One region of the Streptomyces sp. NPDC005931 genome, then DNA from elsewhere that is predicted to be linked to it. Evidence: riboswitches for the same ligand, from Rfam matches in the RefSeq annotation. Region 1 holds a riboswitch; each other region holds the start of a gene.
What was found. A riboswitch is a leader RNA that binds a small molecule or an ion and turns the genes downstream of it on or off. The one in region 1 is predicted to bind cyclic di-AMP.
Positions count from the first base shown of each region.

Region 2: it holds a riboswitch for cyclic di-AMP, as region 1 does, so the genes downstream of both, ACFYOV_RS11730 (transglycosylase SLT domain-containing protein) here and ACFYOV_RS25585 (transglycosylase family protein) in region 1, are expected to answer to the same signal.
Region 3: it holds a riboswitch for cyclic di-AMP, as region 1 does, so the genes downstream of both, ACFYOV_RS33030 (peptidoglycan DD-metalloendopeptidase family protein) here and ACFYOV_RS25585 (transglycosylase family protein) in region 1, are expected to answer to the same signal.
Region 4: it holds a riboswitch for cyclic di-AMP, as region 1 does, so the genes downstream of both, ACFYOV_RS08130 (M23 family metallopeptidase) here and ACFYOV_RS25585 (transglycosylase family protein) in region 1, are expected to answer to the same signal.

Region 1 covers NZ_JBIAIG010000012.1:132,554-136,786, forward strand. The annotation lists gene ACFYOV_RS25575 (cytochrome P450) at 1-546, shown strand, start outside; gene ACFYOV_RS25580 (transglycosylase family protein) at 755-1,786, shown strand; cyclic di-AMP (ydaO/yuaA leader) riboswitch at 1,991-2,160, shown strand; gene ACFYOV_RS25585 (transglycosylase family protein) at 2,165-2,863, shown strand; gene eno (phosphopyruvate hydratase) at 3,181-4,233, shown strand, end outside.
Region 2 covers NZ_JBIAIG010000004.1:147,635-151,867, reverse strand. The annotation lists gene ACFYOV_RS11735 (polyprenyl synthetase family protein) at 1-787, opposite strand, end outside; cyclic di-AMP (ydaO/yuaA leader) riboswitch at 1,347-1,514, shown strand; gene ACFYOV_RS11730 (transglycosylase SLT domain-containing protein) at 1,520-2,005, shown strand; gene ACFYOV_RS11725 (HAD family hydrolase) at 2,058-2,957, opposite strand; gene ACFYOV_RS11720 (GNAT family N-acetyltransferase) at 3,190-4,233, shown strand, end outside.
Region 3 covers NZ_JBIAIG010000029.1:4,320-8,552, reverse strand. The annotation lists gene ACFYOV_RS33035 (SGNH/GDSL hydrolase family protein) at 44-829, opposite strand; gene ACFYOV_RS33030 (peptidoglycan DD-metalloendopeptidase family protein) at 1,035-2,024, opposite strand; cyclic di-AMP (ydaO/yuaA leader) riboswitch at 2,029-2,190, opposite strand; partial or broken gene ACFYOV_RS33025 (GH36 C-terminal domain-containing protein) at 2,531-2,911, opposite strand; gene ACFYOV_RS33020 (tyrosine-protein phosphatase) at 3,308-4,105, shown strand; gene ACFYOV_RS33015 (DUF6126 family protein) at 4,118-4,233, opposite strand, start outside.
Region 4 covers NZ_JBIAIG010000003.1:106,676-110,908, forward strand. The annotation lists gene ACFYOV_RS08125 (M16 family metallopeptidase) at 1-1,373, shown strand, start outside; cyclic di-AMP (ydaO/yuaA leader) riboswitch at 1,576-1,740, shown strand; gene ACFYOV_RS08130 (M23 family metallopeptidase) at 1,753-2,517, shown strand; gene ACFYOV_RS08135 (GntR family transcriptional regulator) at 2,715-3,410, shown strand; gene ACFYOV_RS08140 (HPr family phosphocarrier protein) at 3,628-3,909, opposite strand; gene ACFYOV_RS08145 (GNAT family N-acetyltransferase) at 4,090-4,233, shown strand, end outside.

The sequences.
Region 1 (4,233 bases):
GCCATGGCGTTCATCCTGCTGTTCGCCGGTTTCGAGACCACGGTCAACCTCATCGGCAACGGCACCTACGCCCTCCTCACCCACCCCTACCAGCGGCGTCGCCTCCAGGACTCGCTGGCCGCCGGTGAGCGCGGGCTACTGGAGACCGGGGTGGAGGAACTGCTGCGCTACGACGGCCCGGTGGAGCTCGCGACATGGCGGTTCGCCACCGAGCCGGTCACCATCGGCGGGCAGCGGATCGCGGCCGGTGACCCCGTCCTCGTGGTGCTCGCCGCCGCGGACCGCGATCCGGAGCGGTTCGCCGATCCCGACGTGCTCGACCTCGGGCGCCGCGACAACCAGCACCTGGGGTACGGGCACGGCATCCACTACTGCCTGGGCGCGCCGCTGGCCCGGCTGGAGGGCCGGACGGCGCTCGCCACGCTGCTGGCCCGGCTGCCGGACCTGCGTCTCGCGGTGGATCCGGCCGAACTGCGGTGGCGCGGGGGGCTCATCATGCGCGGACTGCGCACCCTGCCGGTGGAGTTCACGCCCCCACGGCACTGACCAGCGGTTTCTCGTGCGGGTCGGGCCCCGTTGGGGTCTCCTGCGGGACCAGCGCAAACATGACACACTTTCAACTATGTGATCTTCACGTGATACGCGCGGCATGAACTTGTGACAACTGATCGTCTGCCGATACGTTCACCCATCAGCGCGGCGCCCCAGCTCCACACGCCGCGCCGACAACTGCTGTCGTGCGAAAGGTCTCCGCATGCTCTCCGGGAACGGTCGGCACCGTCGCCCCCGCCAGGCTCCGGCTCTCCTCCTCGCGGCCGGAGTCACCGGCTCCGCCATCGCGATCCCGCTCCTCGGGGCAGGCAGCGCGAGCGCCGCCGACGGCGCGACATGGGACCGGGTCGCGGAGTGCGAGTCCGGCGGCTCCTGGAGCCAGAACAGCGGCAACGGCTACTACGGCGGACTGCAGATGACCCAGGACGCCTGGGAGAACTACGGCGGCCTCGACTACGCGCCGAGCGCCGACCAGGCCAGCCGCGGGCAGCAGATAGCCGTCGCCGAGAGAATCCTCGCCGACCAGGGAGTCGGCGCCTGGCGGACCTGCGGTCTGCTCGCGGGCCTGGACAAGGACTCGGCGTCGGCCGACATCGACACGGGCGTGGCCGAGGACTCGGGCGCGTCCGCGTCACCCGACGCCCGTGACTCCGCCGACTCCACCGACCCCTCCGACCGGTATGTGCCCGGCTCCTCGGGATCGCAGGGGCCGTCCGCCTCCCCGTCCTCGTCGCCGTCGTCCTCCCCCTCTTCCTCCGACGTGTCGTCGGACGAGGAGAACGAGGGCGCCACTACGGACGATTCGACCAAGTCGGACAAGTCCGAAGGTGAGGACGCGGGGTCCGATGCCTCTCCTGCCGCCACAGACGTCCCCGAAAGTGACGAGTCGGACAAGTCCGGCCGGAGTGACGATTCTTCCGCGCTCACCGACACCGGAACGAACGGCACCGGCCGTCACCGCGGCGCGAGTGCCGAGGAGGACGAGGAGCAGGACCGTGCGGCCGCGTCCTCCGGACGGCACGCCTCGCGCGGCACCGACACCTCCCGCGACGCCGCCGACGGCTCCTACACCGTGCGCCCCGGTGACAGTCTCTCGGGTATCGCCGACTCCCTTGAGCTCGGCGGCGGATGGCGTGCGCTCTACGCGGAGAACCAGCAGGCCGTCGGTGCCGACCCGGACCTCATCCTTCCCGGTCAGGAGCTCGAGGTCGGGGTCGAACCGGTCGAAAAGTGACGCGCGAAAAGGCGCGGGAATGACGGCAGTTGGCGTCACGATTCGCCCCGAATGCCCGAATTAAACGTGGTGAGAGATAGGTCTCAGAAGCCCTGATCGTCTTTGAAATCTCGCCGATCCCGTGCCTACGGTCGTGACCGCTCGCCACCGCGAGCCCCGGCTGCCGCCACGCCGAATCCTGCCAGTGGCAGCACGGGAACAGTCGTCGCGCAAGCGCCGCAGGCAGGAGCGGGGGACCCAAGGTAAGTGCCGGTTCCGGGCAGTTGATGCCGGAATCGGCTCGGGGTGAAGCCGCGTCTCGTGAGGGGCGCGGCCGGGCAACTCAACCGGCCCGAACCCGACAGCTCACCTCGTAGGCGTCGGTGAGGGGATCCATCCATGCTGTTTTCCGGCAAGGGCAAGCACCGTCGTCCGTCCAAGGCCACTCGCGCCATCGCCGTCGTCGGCGTCACCGGCGCCGCCGTCGCCGCCCCGCTGATGGCGGCCGGCACCGCCTCCGCCGCCACCGCCGCCGAGTGGGACGCCGTCGCCCAGTGCGAGTCCGGCGGCAACTGGTCCATCAACACCGGCAACGGCTACTACGGCGGTCTCCAGTTCTCCGCCTCCACCTGGGCCGCGTACGGCGGCACGGCGTACGCCGCCACCGCCGACCAGGCCGGCAAGGCCCAGCAGATCGCGATCGCCGAGAAGGTCCTCGCGGGTCAGGGCAAGGGCGCCTGGCCGGTCTGCGGCAAGAACCTGTCCAGCACCCCGTACAGCGGCGGCGCCTCCACCCAGACGCAGAGCGGCGGCTCCGCGCAGAGCCAGAGCACCGGCTCCACCGAGACCCGCCAGACCGAGCAGAAGGCCTCCCGCTCCACCGAGCGTCCGGCCGCCAAGAAGACCGTCACCACCCCGACCGGCAAGAAGGTCAAGAAGGGCGACGGCGAGTACAAGGTGGTCAAGGGCGACACGCTCAGCACCATCGCCAAGGAGCAGGGCGTCAAGGGCGGCTGGGCCAAGCTGTTCGAGCTCAACGACGACATCGTCGAGGACGCCGACCTGATCTACCCGGGCCAGCAGCTGCACCTGAAGTAAGGAAGCGGCCGCAGGTCCCGCCCCCGGGCCCGCGAGTCCCCCTCCCGGACCGCGAGTCCCGGCCCCGTCCCCACGGGCTCCCCGCCCCGGCGCGTGTTCCCCCGTACGCGCCGGGGCGGGGCTTTTCGCGTCACGGGCCCCATCGGATTCGGATGGGTTTCCGGAAACGGTCTTTGTTCCGTTCGGAAACAATTTACTCTCGGTTCTGTCCACGGGACGGTCGGCCGCTGGCCGATCGCCCGGAGCCGGTTAGGCTCGGACTCGCAGGATCCACCGCGGTCCCGCTCACCCGCGTCACATCCAAGAAGGAGATGCTCGTGCCGTCCATCGACGTCGTCGTAGCCCGGGAAATCCTGGACTCCCGAGGCAACCCCACGGTCGAGGTCGAGGTCGGCCTCGACGACGGCAGCACGGGTCGTGCCGCCGTCCCGTCCGGCGCCTCCACCGGCGCCTTCGAGGCCATCGAACTCCGCGACGGCGACTCCAACCGCTACCTCGGCAAGGGCGTCGAGAAGGCGGTCCTCGCCGTCATCGAGCAGATCGGCCCGGAGCTGGTCGGCTACGACGCCACCGAGCAGCGCCTGATCGACCAGGCGATGTTCGACCTGGACGCCACCGACAACAAGGGCTCGCTCGGCGCCAACGCCATCCTCGGCGTCTCCCTCGCCGTCGCCCACGCCGCCTCCGAGGCCAGCGACCTGCCGCTGTTCCGCTACCTGGGCGGCCCCAACGCGCACCTGCTGCCGGTGCCGATGATGAACATCCTGAACGGCGGCTCGCACGCCGACTCCAACGTGGACATCCAGGAGTTCATGATCGCCCCCATCGGCGCGGAGTCCTTCTCCGAGGCCCTGCGCTGGGGCGCCGAGGTCTACCACACCCTGAAGAAGGTCCTGAAGAGCAAGGGCCTGGCCACCGGCCTCGGCGACGAGGGCGGCTTCGCCCCGAACCTCGGCTCCAACCGCGAGGCCCTCGACCTCATCCTCGAGGCCATCAAGGAGGCCGGCTACACTCCCGGCGAGCAGATCGCCCTCGCCCTCGACGTCGCCGCCTCCGAGTTCTACAAGGACGGCTCCTACGTCTTCGAGGGCAAGGAGCGCTCCGCCGCCGAGATGACCGAGTACTACGCCGAGCTCGTCGACGCGTACCCGCTGGTCTCCATCGAGGACCCGCTGTTCGAGGACGACTGGGAGGGCTGGAAGACCATCACCGCCAAGCTCGGTGACAAGGTCCAGCTCGTCGGCGACGACCTGTTCGTCACCAACCCCGAGCGCCTGGCCCGAGGCATCGAGGAGGGCGCCGCCAACGCGCTGCTCGTCAAGGTCAACCAGATCGGCTCGCTCACCGAGACCCTGGACGCCGTCGAGCTG
Region 2 (4,233 bases), on a different contig from region 1:
CGGCCAGCCCCAGCCGGGCCGCCCGCTCGCGCAGTCGCAGCACGGGCAGGGTGGCGATGCCCTCGCGCAGGTCGGTGCCCGGGGTCTTGCCGGACTCGTGGGAGTCGGAGGCGATGTCCAGGACGTCGTCGGCGAGCTGGAAGGCGACACCGAGCCGCTCACCGTACTGGGTGAGCACGTTCACCTGCGACTCGTCGGCACCGGACATCATCGCGCCGAAGCGGCAGGACACCGCGACCAGCGAGCCGGTCTTGCCACCGAGCACGTCCAGGTAGTGGTCGACCGGGTCCCGGCCGTCCTGCGGCCCCGCGGTCTCCAGGATCTGCCCGGTGACCAGCCGCTCGAACGCCTCGGCCTGCACCCGCACCGCCTCGGGTCCGAGGTCGGCCAGGATGTGCGAGGCCCGGGCGAAGAGGAAGTCGCCGGTGAGGACCGCGACGGAGTTGCCCCAGCGGGTGTTGGCGCTGGCCACCCCGCGCCGGACCGCGGCCTCGTCCATCACGTCGTCGTGGTACAGCGTGGCCAGGTGGGTCAGCTCCACGACCACGGCCGACGGCACGACACCGGGCGCATAGGGGTCGCCGAACTGGGCGGCGAGCATCACGAGCAGCGGGCGGAAGCGCTTGCCGCCGGCCCGCACCAGGTGCTGGGCGGCCTCCGTGATGAAGGGCACCTCGCTCTTGGTGGCCTCGAGCAGCCCCTCCTCGACAGCCGTCAATCCGGCCTGGACATCGGCTTCCAGAGCCTGGTCCCGCACGCTCAGCCCGAACGGCCCGACGACGGTCACGAGGGGTCTCCTGTCTGCTGGTGTCTACTGGCGATTACACGGTTTGTCGATAGGTCGCTGCCACCACTCGAGTCAGCGTATCCGGTCACGTTTCGATCACCGCCAGCGCCCGGGGTTACCGGCGGGACGGCATGGGATCAGGTGAGGGATCGAATCGGGAGTCATTTTGATCGTCTAATAACAACGGACATTCACCGACTTACCAGGACGTAGCAATCCACACCCCGGGACGCACCTCGCCCCACAGACCATCCTGCACGCCCCACTGTCCGATTTGCCGCAATTAGCAATTGAATTCCCCTTGGCGAAAGATGCCCCCAGGCCGCCCGGCCAGTGAAGTGAGTCACGCACCGCGCCGCCCACCCTCCCTCTCCACGCACCCCCTGGCGCCGTTGCACATACCCGAGTTGACCCTTGGCGAACGCAAAGGATCAAGCGTCGCAAAACGCCCACGGCAAGATCAACCGGCCTGATCTGTGACGCCCGCACTTGTTCCGGACATGTGCTCTCGCATACGTTCCCGGCCTGCCGGGTGGACGCCCAATCCTGCCGCCGCCCGCACCACCCAACGACGAACCCACGCACGGCAGGAGCGGGGGACCCAGGTAACTCGCCGTACCGGTCCACGCACGGAACGGCTAGGGGTGAAGCCATGCCCGCACGGGCACGGCCGGGCACTCTCCCGCCCGAACCCGACAGCTCACCTCGCAGGCGTAGGAGAGGAAACCGAACATGCCTGCAACCGGTCAGCCCCGCCGCTCCGGCCGCGCCCGACTCGCCCGCACCCTCGCCGTCGCCGGTACCGGCGCCGCCGTGCTCGTCCTGCCGCTGCTCGGCGCGACCACCGCGTCCGCGGCCACCACGACGCCCACCGCGGCCACCGCCGCGACCGTCTACCCGGACAACCTCGACGGCTGGATCCACGAGTCGCTGGCCGTCATGGCCCAGCACGGCATCCCCGGAAGCTACGACGCCATCCACCGCAACATCATGCGGGAGTCCTCCGGCAACCCCTACGCCATCAACCTCTGGGACTCCAACGCCGCCGCCGGCACCCCGTCGAAGGGCCTGCTCCAGGTCATCGACCCGACCTTCCAGGCGTACCACGTGCCCGGCACCGCCTTCGACCCGTACGACCCGGTCGCCAACATCACCGCGGCCTGCAACTACGCGGCCGCCCGCTACGGCTCCATCGACAACGTCTTCGGCGCCTACTGAGCGGCGGACCCGCCCCCGGAGACGGACCGGGGCCGGGCAACGGACCACGGGCCTAAGGGGCCGGCACGTGTTGGGGCACGTGCGGCCCGGCCCCGGACCGGGGGTCGTACTGGGCCGGCACGTGCGGCGGCATGTGCGGCCCGGCATCCCCGAACAGTCGCTCGAGGACGACGGCCACGCCGTCGTCCTCGTTCGTCGTGGTGACCTCGTCCGCCACCGCCTTCAGCTCGGGGTGGGCGTTCGCCATGGCGACACCGCGGGCCGCCCAGTCGAACATGGGGATGTCGTTGGGCATGTCGCCGAAGGCGACCGTCCGCTCCGGACCCACTCCCAGGTGCTCCGCGGCCAGCGCCAGCCCCGTCGCCTTGGTCACGCCGCACGGCTGGAGCTCCACCGTCCCCGGCCCCGACATGGTGACCGTCGCGAGCGAGCCCACCACCGTGCGCGCCGTCGCCGCCAACTCGTCGTCGGACAGGCCGTCGTGGCGCAGCAGCACCTTGCTGATCGGCCGCTCCCACAGATCGGCGCGCCGCCCGACCCGCACGGCGGGCAGGGTCGGGTGCGGCATCCGGTAGCCCGGCTCGATGAGCGTGAGCCCGTCGACCCCGTCCTGGTCGACCGCCGCGTGCACCTCCCCCACCTCGGCCTCGATCTTGCCGAGCGCGGTCTCCGCCAGTTCCCGGTCCAGCGTGACGGACCACAGCATGCGGTGCGCGCCGGCGTCGTACACCTGCGCGCCCTGTCCGCACACCGCGAGCCCCCTGCAGCCGAGGTCGTCCAGCAGCGGCCGCACCCGGGGCGCCGGGCGCCCCGTCACCACCAGGTGCCGGGCGCCGGCCCGCGCCGCTCGGGCGAGCGCGGCGAGGGACCGGTCGGAGAGGGTGTCGTCACCACGCAGGAGCGTGCCGTCCAGGTCGGTGGCGACGAGTGCGTATGCGGGGGGTGCGGCCATGATCAGAGAATACGGACAACCCACGGGTCCGACTCACCACCCGCCCGGGCCCGGACCCGGGCACGGGGGCGGCATCGCCGGGTACCGGCCGGTTGGGGGCGGGTCCACCGGTTGTGCACCGGTTGGCAACAACATGCTCCGCTACCTACCGTGCGGGCACTCCCGGGCGGTACCTTCCAAGTGTCCAGGGGGGACTTGATCGGGGGGTCAGGTGAGCAGTGGACGCATACGCGTGCTGAGGCCGGAGGAGCTCGGTGAGGGGGAGAAGGAGCGCTGGCGGGAGTTGCGCGCCGCCGCGGACGCCCCGCGCAACCCTTTCATGGAACCGGAGTTCACCGTCGCCGTCGGCCGGGTGCGGCCGCAGGCCCGGGTCGCGGTGGTGTACGAGGGCGGCGCCGAACCGGTCGGCTTCCTGCCGCACGAGCGGGGCGCGCTGGGACAGGGCCGGGCGATCGGGCTCGGCGTCTCGGACTGCCAGGGCGCGATCCTGCGGCCCGGCCTGACCGTGGAGGCCGGTGAACTGCTGCGGGCCTGCTCGGTGTCCAGCTTCGCCTTCGACAACCTGGAGGCGAGCCAGGAGCTGTTCGCCGCCCACGCGGCCGAGGAACACGCCACCTACGTCATCGACGTCGAGAAGGGCTACGAGACCTACGAGTCCGTGCTGCGCGCCCAGTCGCCGAAGTTCCTGAAGACCACGCTGGCCAAGGAGCGCAGGCTGGGCCGGCAGGCCGGCCCCGTGCGCTTCGTCTTCGACGAACGCGACCCGGCCGCGCTGCGCACGCTCATGGAGTGGAAGTCGGCGCAGTACCGCAGGACCGGGCGCCGCGACCGGTTCGCGCAGGAGTGGATCACCCGGCTCGTGGGCCGTCTCGCCGAGACCCGGGCCCCCGGGTGCACCGGCACGCTGTCGGTGCTCTACGCCGGCGAGCGCCCCGTCGCCGCGCACTTCGGGCTGCGCTCGGCCTCGGTGCTGGCCTGCTGGTTCCCGTCGTACGCACCGGAGTTCGCGAAGTACTCGCCGGGGCTCGTGCTGCATCTGCGGATGGCCGAGGCAGCGGCGGCCGAGGGCGTCGCCCTGCTCGACATGGGGCGCGGGCCCGCCGAGTACAAGGACTCGCTGAAGACCGGCGAACGGACCGTCCACGAAGGGGCGGCGACACGGCCGGGCGCGGGCGCCGCGCTGCACTGGCTGAGCCGTGAGCCGGTCCGCCGCGCCCACGCCTTCGTCCGCGTCCGCCCGCGCCTGGCGTCGCTGGCGTCACGGACCTTGAAGGGC
Region 3 (4,233 bases), on a different contig from region 1:
CCACCACCGTCGACGTGGCCCGTGCCCCCCGTCCACGGGGCCCTCACGCCACGGAGGAGATCCGCTCCCTGATGTCGTGCGGGGACAGCGCGCCCTTCGCGGTGACGTGGTCACCGGAGGACTCCCCGCGCAGTCGGCGTCCGATCCACGGCACCAGGTACTGCCGTGCCCAGTGGACGTCGTCGCGCCGGATCTCGAGGGTGCCGCGGGGCGGCAGCGGCGGCCAGGGCTGTTCCGGGGCGGCCGGGACGCCGAGGCCGAGGACCTGGCCCGCGCGCAGCGCCACACGCGTGTGCCCCTCGGGCGAGAGGTGCAGCCGGTCGGCGTCCCAGGCCCTGCGGTCCTGGATGCTCTTCAGGGACCACAGGTCGAGCACGGGGCAGCCGTACCGGTCGGCGACGGCCCGGACGTGGCCGTTGTACGTGGCGATCTTGCCGCGCAGATGCTTGAGCACGGGGACGTCACGGGTGTCGAAGCCGGTCGCCACCACGACGGTGCCGGCCGCGGCGGTCAGCGCGGCGACCGCCCGCTCGAAACGCTCGGCCACCTCGTCCGGGTCGCCGCCGGGCCGGAGGATGTCGTTGCCGCCCGCGCAGAACGAGACCAGGTCGGGGGCGAGTGCGACGGCCCGCGGAAGCTGGTCGGCCACGATCTGGTCGAGCAGTTTGCCGCGCACCGCCAGGTTCGTGTACCGGAAGTCGCCTTCGGGCCGGCGGTCGGCGAGAAGCACGGCGAACCGGTCGGCCCAGCCGACGAACGCCCCGTCGGGCCCGGGATCGCCCACTCCCTCGGTGAAGCTGTCCCCCACCGCCACGTACGACCCGATCACTGCTTTGCTGTCACTCTTCGAATCGTCTGCCACGGCCGACCATGATTCCCTCTCGAATGTGACCTACGCGAACGTAGGAAGGGATTGACGGGCGGTGAGATAAGCCACTTGCCGAGCCTGCCGTGCCCTGGAGGGCACGCCGAAGGCCGGACCCTCACCATCGGGGTCCGGCCTTCGGCGGCGTGTCGGGCGGGTTCTCCCGGGGTCAGCCGAGGGCGACGCCCTTCGAGCGGAGGTAGGAGACCGGGTCCACGTCCGAGCCGTAGCTCGGCGAGGTGCGGATCTCGAAGTGCAGGTGCGGACCGGTCGAGTTGCCCGTCGAGCCGGAGAGGCCGACCTGCTGGCCGCCGGTCACGGTCTGGCCGGCGGAGACGGACAGCGAGGACAGGTGGGCGTACTGGGCGTAGTAGCCGTCGTTCAGCTTGATGACGACCTGGTTGCCGTACGCGCCGGCCCAGCCCGCGGAGACGACGGTGCCCGAGCCCACGGCCTTCAGGGAGGTGCCGGTCGGGACGCTGAAGTCGACGCCGGTGTGGTAGCCGCTCGACCACATGCTGCCGGCCACCTTGTAGCCGGTGCCGACGCCGCCACCGGGCACCGGGGAGCTGTAACCGGAGGTGGTGGCGGCCTGGTTGGCCGCCGCCTTCGGAGCGGCGGCCTTCGGAGCGGCGGCCTTCGGGGCGGCGGCCTTCGGAGCGGCGGCCTTCGGAGCGGACTGCTGCGCGGTCTGCGCGGAGGGCTTCGTGGAGGTCTTCGGCGCGGTGGAGGCCGGCTTGTCCGAGGAGGAGGACTTCTTCGGGGCGCTCTGCGCGGTGGCCTTGCCGTCGATCGTGAGCTTCAGACCGGGGTGGATGAGCGACGGGTTGTCACCGACCGCCTCGCGGTTGTCCGCGTAGAGCTTCTTCCAGCCGCCCTCGACGTCCTGGGTGTCGGCGATCCTGGCGAGGTAGTCGCCGGCCTGCACGGTGTACGTGCGGGCTTCACGGTTCTTCTCGGTGGAGTTCTTTCCGCCCTTCTCGGGGGCGACGGAAAGGGACCGGACGGCCTTTTCCGGGGCCGCCTGCGCCGGGGCGGCCTGGGCGCCGGTGGCGCCGAGAAGCGGCAGGGCGAGCGCGGCGCCGCCGGTTCCGGCGACGGCGATGGAGCGGGTGAAACGCTGTGTCTTGGTACGGCGGTGCTTACCCTTGGCGGGCATGACGAATTCCTCTCCGGCGCCTGCGAGGTGAGCTGTCGGGTGCGGGCTGGAGATGCCCGGCCGCGCCGAAACGCGGCTTAACCCCAAGCCGTTCCGGAGACCGGAACAGGCAGTCGTACCTGTGGGTCCCCCGCTCCTGCCGTACACGGGTCAGTGGTGTGCGGGCTCCGAGCGGCGGCAGGATTGGGCGTCCGCTCGGATCGGTGGCGAACGTAAGCGACCACGACGCAAACGGACAAGCGAGAGGTTCCAGGCGAAGGCGTTTTTCCGTGATCGACAGTCGCGAATGCCGTCACCGAGCGTCGATCCGCATTTCCGATCAGCCGCGAACGTCCTTGAAATTCACTGCAATTACGTGAGCATGATGACAACACACCGTCACGAATATGACGATGCTCACGCACCCCTACCCCATCTCCCTTTCTATCGGGGCACGTTATGGCGAAGCCCCCTAAACGGACAGAACGCCTCATTCGCCAGATCACAGACGTCCGCAGCCGCACCACGGCCGCACCCGGATCCCCGCGCAGGCCGATGCGCAGACCCTGCTGCGACAGCACGGCGCCTCCGTGGGTTTCGCCCGTTTCGCGGCATTCACACACGGCCGTCGGATCGAGGCCGCGCAACCCGAGCACGGGGCACGGTGCGCCGTGGCGCGGGTCCTGGAGGCGGACGAGGGCGCATGCAGTCCGTCGAGCCACTCCCCCAGGCACGCCCGGACGCCGTCGCGGGTCGGGGCGAGGACGTACCGATTGCGAATTCCGCCCACTTTCGCCCCGGCCGGCACTGCACGTAGTCCGGGGGCACGCGGTAGAGGTCGCGTCGGGGCCGGGCCGGCCGTCTTCGGCCCGACCCGGTGCCGAACCGCATCCCGAGGCCGTGCGCATCGTCCGGGAGCGGCTTCGGACCGGGGACCGGGGGAAGTGGCGGCGGACGCGGTCTCGGCCGGGTGCCCGGTCGTCTCGAAGTCCTCGACGGCGCGGCGGGCGGCCGGGGGCGGACGGTCGCCGGTGCGCACCCCGAACCAGCCGTCGTCGATTACCAACGGCTCGACGCCCGTCGTGGCGCCCCGCTCGGTGAGCACGCGCTGCCGCGGCTGGGCCGCCGCCACACCCGACCTCCACGAAATCGAACAGGACGAGCAGACCTCGACATCATGAAAGGGTGCGCGGGCGCCAGGACCTGCCCGTGGAGGACTCATTGCCTCCGGCAGCCATGTCGTATCGTCGAGGGACGTCCGCCGACCGAGCCGCGCCGGCGGCGCCGAGTGGGAGGAGCCCTACGTGACGCAGCAAATCCCGTCGACCGAACCCGAGCTGGCCGGAGTGCGCAACTTCCGCGACGTGGGCGGACTGCCGACCGTGGACGGTCGGCGGGTGCGGCACGGGGTGCTGTTCCGCAGCGGGCACCTCGCCCACGCGACCCCCGAGGACGCCGCGTTCCTGTCCTCCCTGGGACTGCACACGGTCTTCGACTTCCGCAACGCCGCCGACCAGAGGCTCGAGGGCCCGGACGTGGAGCTGCCGGGCGTGCGCAACGTGAACCTGCCGCTGAGCGACCCGGCCGATGGTGCCGAGTTCTGGAAGATGGTCCGCGACGGCAACCTGGACCAGCTCCGCTCGATCCTCGCGGACGGCAAGGCCGCCGACCGGATGATCAACTCCTACCGCATCACCATCAGGCAGCGCACCGCCGAGCACTCCCGCGTGCTGCACTCGCTCGCCGACGACGGCGTTCCGGTGCTGATGCACTGCGCGGCCGGCAAGGACCGCGCGGGGCTGTCGGTGGCCGTCACGCTGCTCGCCCTCGGCGTGGAGCGCGACGCGATCTTCGACGACTACCTCAAGTCCAACGCCCGGCACCGACGCTACAAGGTGCACCGCAGCAGCACGTCCGCCTCGGCCTACTCCCCCGAGGTGATGGAACTGCTCAGCCCCCTGTTCGACGCCCGGGCCGAGTACCTGTCGGCCGCCCTCGAGACCATCGAGGAGACCTGGGGCGGCGTGGACCCCTATCTGGAGACGGCGCTCGGCGTGACCCCCGAGACCCGGGAGCGGCTGCGCGAGCGCCTGCTCGACTGACCGGAGAGCCGGCTACTTGGCGCCCACCTCGAACAGCAGGTAGACGAAGGCCGCGAAGACGTGTCCCACCGCGATGTAGATGATCAGCCGCACCCACAGCGCGCGGGGGAACTTCTCCTCCAGGTCTT
Region 4 (4,233 bases), on a different contig from region 1:
AGATGGACTTCCACCCCCAGCCGCAGGCGGGCGAGGCCAAGCCCTGGGCCTTCCCGGCCCCCGAGCGCGGGACGCTGGGCAACGGCCTGACCGTCCTGCGCTGCCACCGCCCCGGCCAGCAGGTCGTGGCCGTGGAGGTGCTGCTCGACGCACCCCTGGAGGCCGAACCGGCCGGCCTGGACGGCGTCGCCACGATCATGGCGCGGGCCTTCTCCGAAGGCACCGACAAGCACTCGGCCGAGGAGTTCGCCGCCGAGCTGGAGCGCTGCGGCGCCACCCTCGACGCGCACGCCGACCACCCCGGCGTACGCCTGAGCCTGGAGGTGCCGGCCTCGCGGCTCGCCAAGGGGCTCGGGCTGATCGCCGAGGCCCTCAGGGCACCCGCGTTCGCCGACAGCGAGGTCGAACGGCTCGTCCGCAACCGCCTCGACGAGATCCCGCACGAGCTGGCCAACCCCTCCCGCCGGGCCGCCAAGGAGCTCTCCAAGGAGCTGTTCCCGGCGGGTTCGCGCATGTCGCGCCCGCGCCAGGGCACCGAGGAGACGGTCACCGGCATTGACGCGGCGGCCGTACGAGCCTTCTACGAGAAGCACGTCCGCCCCGCCACCGCCACCGCCGTGGTCGTCGGCGACCTCACGGGCGTCGACCTGGACGCGCTGCTCGGCGACACGCTCGGCTCCTGGACCGGCTCCCCGGCCCGGTCGCGTCCCGTGCCGCCCGTCGTCGCCGACGACACCGGGAGGGTCGTGATCGTCGACCGCCCCGGCGCCGTCCAGACCCAGCTGTTGATCGGCCGCATCGGCCCGGACCGGCACGACCGCGTGTGGCCGGCCCAGGTGCTCGGCACCTACTGCCTCGGCGGCACCCTCACCTCCCGCCTGGACCGCGTCCTGCGCGAGGAGAAGGGCTACACCTACGGCGTGCGGTCGTTCGGGCAGGTGCTCCGGTCCGCCCCGGACGGCACCGGCGCGGCGATGCTCGCCATCAGCGGCTCCGTCGACACCCCGAACACCGGTCCCGCCCTGGAGGACCTGTGGACGGTGCTGCGCACGCTCGCCGCGGAGGGGCTCACCGACGCCGAGCGCGACGTCGCCGTGCAGAACCTCGTGGGCGTGGCGCCGCTCAAGTACGAGACCGCGGCGGCCGTCGCGAGCACCCTGGCCGACCAGGTCGAGCAGCACCTGCCCGACGACTACCAGGCGCAGCTGTACCGGCAGCTGGCCGCGACCGGCACCGTGGAGGCCACCGCGGCCGTCGTGAACGCCTTCCCGGTGGACCGCCTGGTGACCGTCCTGGTCGGTGACGCGGCGCAGATCAAGGAGCCCGTCGAGGCCCTCGGCATCGGCGAAGTCGGCGTGGTGTCGGCCGAGTAGACGGCGCGGCAGGCGCACGCGCGCCCGGAGCCCTGGTGACACGAAAGTCACCAGGGCTCCCTTATGCCCGGATTGGGGCGGAGGTTGCCTGTCTGACCTGTGGGATGCGCTACAAAAACCGGGATTCGTTTGAGGATTGAAAGTCGCCCCGTTTAGCGTCGTCCGGGCTGTTCGTCAGGCAGTGCGCCGCACCCGCGGCACCGGACAGTCATCGCCGAGTCCCCGTACGGCGCGAGCCAGGGGAGCCGGGGACCCATCGCAGTCCCTGGGGTGAATCGGACGCCCGCGCGTGCCGCGAGGGGGTCCGTAGGAGACCTTCCTGCTCCGAACCCGTCAGCTAACCCGGTAGGCGAGAGGGAAGGAAAGGACCAGCCTGTACATGGCGTTCACCCGCGCCACGGGGAAGCACCGTCGTCCCAGCCGGATGCAGCGCGGCACCGCCCGCGCGGCGGGCGTCGCGGCCCTCACCACCACCGGCGTCATCGGATCCTTCACGGCCCCGGCGCTCGCGGCCGAACCCGCCGCCGAGCAGACCGGACTCACCCCCGTCGTCACCATCGGCGACGACGTCGCCGCCCAGATCGACGCCCAGGCGACCGCCCAGCAGGAGGCCGCCGAGGCGGCCGCCGCCCGCCGGGCCGCCGAGGAGGCCGCCCGCGAGGAGGCGGTCGCGGCCGCCAAGAAGGCCCGCGAGGACCGCGAGCGCGCCGCCCGCGAGGCCGAGCGTAAGCGCCTCAACACCTTCGTCTCCCCGATCCCCGGCTCCTACGTCTCGACCGGCTACAAGAGCGGCGGCGCCGTCTGGTCCTCCGGCAGCCACACCGGTGTCGACTTCCACGCCGCCGGCGGCACTCCCGTGCAGTCGGTCGGCATGGGCACCGTCGTCGAGGCCGGCTGGGGCGGCGCCTACGGCAACCAGGTCGTCATCAGGATGCACGACGGCACCTACACCCAGTACGGCCACCTGTCGTCCATCAGCGTCTCGGTCGGCCAGCAGGTCACCCCGGGCCAGCGGATCGGCCTCTCCGGTGCCACCGGCAACGTCACGGGAGCCCACCTGCACTTCGAGGCCCGCACGACCGCCGAGTACGGCTCCGACATCGACCCGGTCGCGTACCTGCGCACGCACGGCGTGAAGCTCTGACGCGACGCGCGCCCCCGCCCCACCTGCACGAAAGCCCCGGCCCCCGAGCCGGGGCTTTCGCCGTTTTCGAAGGAGTGGTTGTCCAAAAGATTCGCATGGAATCCGGCCCGCCGTCGGAATTTCCGGTCGATTGCAATAGAGTCACGGAACACACGTCCATCGTCGACGTTTCACGGGGATTAAGCCGGAGGTTCGTCATGCGTGTTCCCGCGCACTCGGTGTGCACGGCGATCCGGGACGACATCGTCGCGGGTGTCTACGAGCGCGGTGGCCGGCTCACCGAGGAACTCCTCGCCCGCCGCTACGGCGTCTCGCGCGTGCCCGTCAGGGAGGCCCTGCGCACCCTGGAGGCCGAGGGGTTCGTGGTGACCCGGCGGCACGCGGGCGCGTGCGTGGCCGAACCCACCGAGCAGGAGGCCGCCGACCTGCTGGAGATGCGCCTGCTGCTGGAGCCGCTCGGGGCCTCCCGTGCGGCGCAACGCCGTACCGAGGCCCATCTGAAGGTGTTGCGCGGCCTGGTGCGGCTGGGCCAGGAGCGCGCCCGCCGGGGCAGCAGCGACGACCTGCGCTCCCTGGGCGGATGGTTCCACGAGACGCTCGCCCAGGCCGCCGGCAGCCCGGCGCTGACGTCGATGCTGACGCAGTTGCGGCACAAGATCGCCTGGATGTACGCGGTGGAGGGGCCGTCCGACCCGGTGGAGTCCTGGGCGGAGCACGGCGCGATCGTGGACGCCGTGGCACGTGGCGACGGCGAGCGGGCGCGGGCCCTGACGGCGCTGCACACCGAGCGCCGGACCGGGGCGCACCGCCTCCGCTTCGGCCCCGGCCCGGACCGCGCGGAGCGTGTGAGGAACTCGCAACATCCCGTAAACACGCCGAGCCTGCGGCATTAACAAAAGGGCCGTATACAAAGAAGGGTCATTCGGTGGGGCGGTATTTCTGCTGCCCGTTTTCACGTGCTCGCGGAAATTGAAAGCCGCCTCCGGGTGAGGTGCCTTTGGATGCCGCTGGTGAATCCGGTGCGGCATGCACCCACGTGCAGAGCGACAGGAAAAGGGCGGAGCCGCGCCACCCGAGGGTCGGCGCCGCTCCGCCCCTTGCCGCAGGGGCTCAGACGGTCTCGGGAAGCTCCTCGAGCCCCTGGGAGACCAGCGTTGCCAGACGGTCCAGGGCGGCGTCCGCGCCCTCGGCGTCGGAAGCGAGCACGATCTCCTCGCCGCCCTGGGCACCCAGGCCCAGGACGGCCAGCATGGACGCCGCGTTGACGGGGGTGCCCCCGGCCTTGGCGATGGTCACCGGGACGCCTGTGGCCGTGGCGGCCCGGACGAAGATGGAGGCGGGACGGGCGTGGAGACCCTCGGCCCAGCCGACGTTGACGCGGCGCTCAGCCATGTGTTGCTGCCCTTCAGGTGTTCAGGGTTGTCTAGACCAGTTTCCCATATCGTCGAGCATGCCCGGAGCGGGGCGTCGCTCCCTCACCGGGGTGGTTCCGGACCGCGGCCTCGGCCCGGTTCTGTGTCCTCCACAGACTGCCTCGCGCCGTTGTCGGACGCGACCCGTACTCTGGGGCCCATGCAGACCTCGTCGGACCGGCACGAGTACCCCGCCCACTGGGAAGCCGACGTGGTGCTGCGCGACGGCGGCACCGCACGCGTCCGCCCCATCACCGTCGATGACGCCGAGCGCCTGGTCAGCTTCTACGAGCAGGTGTCGGAC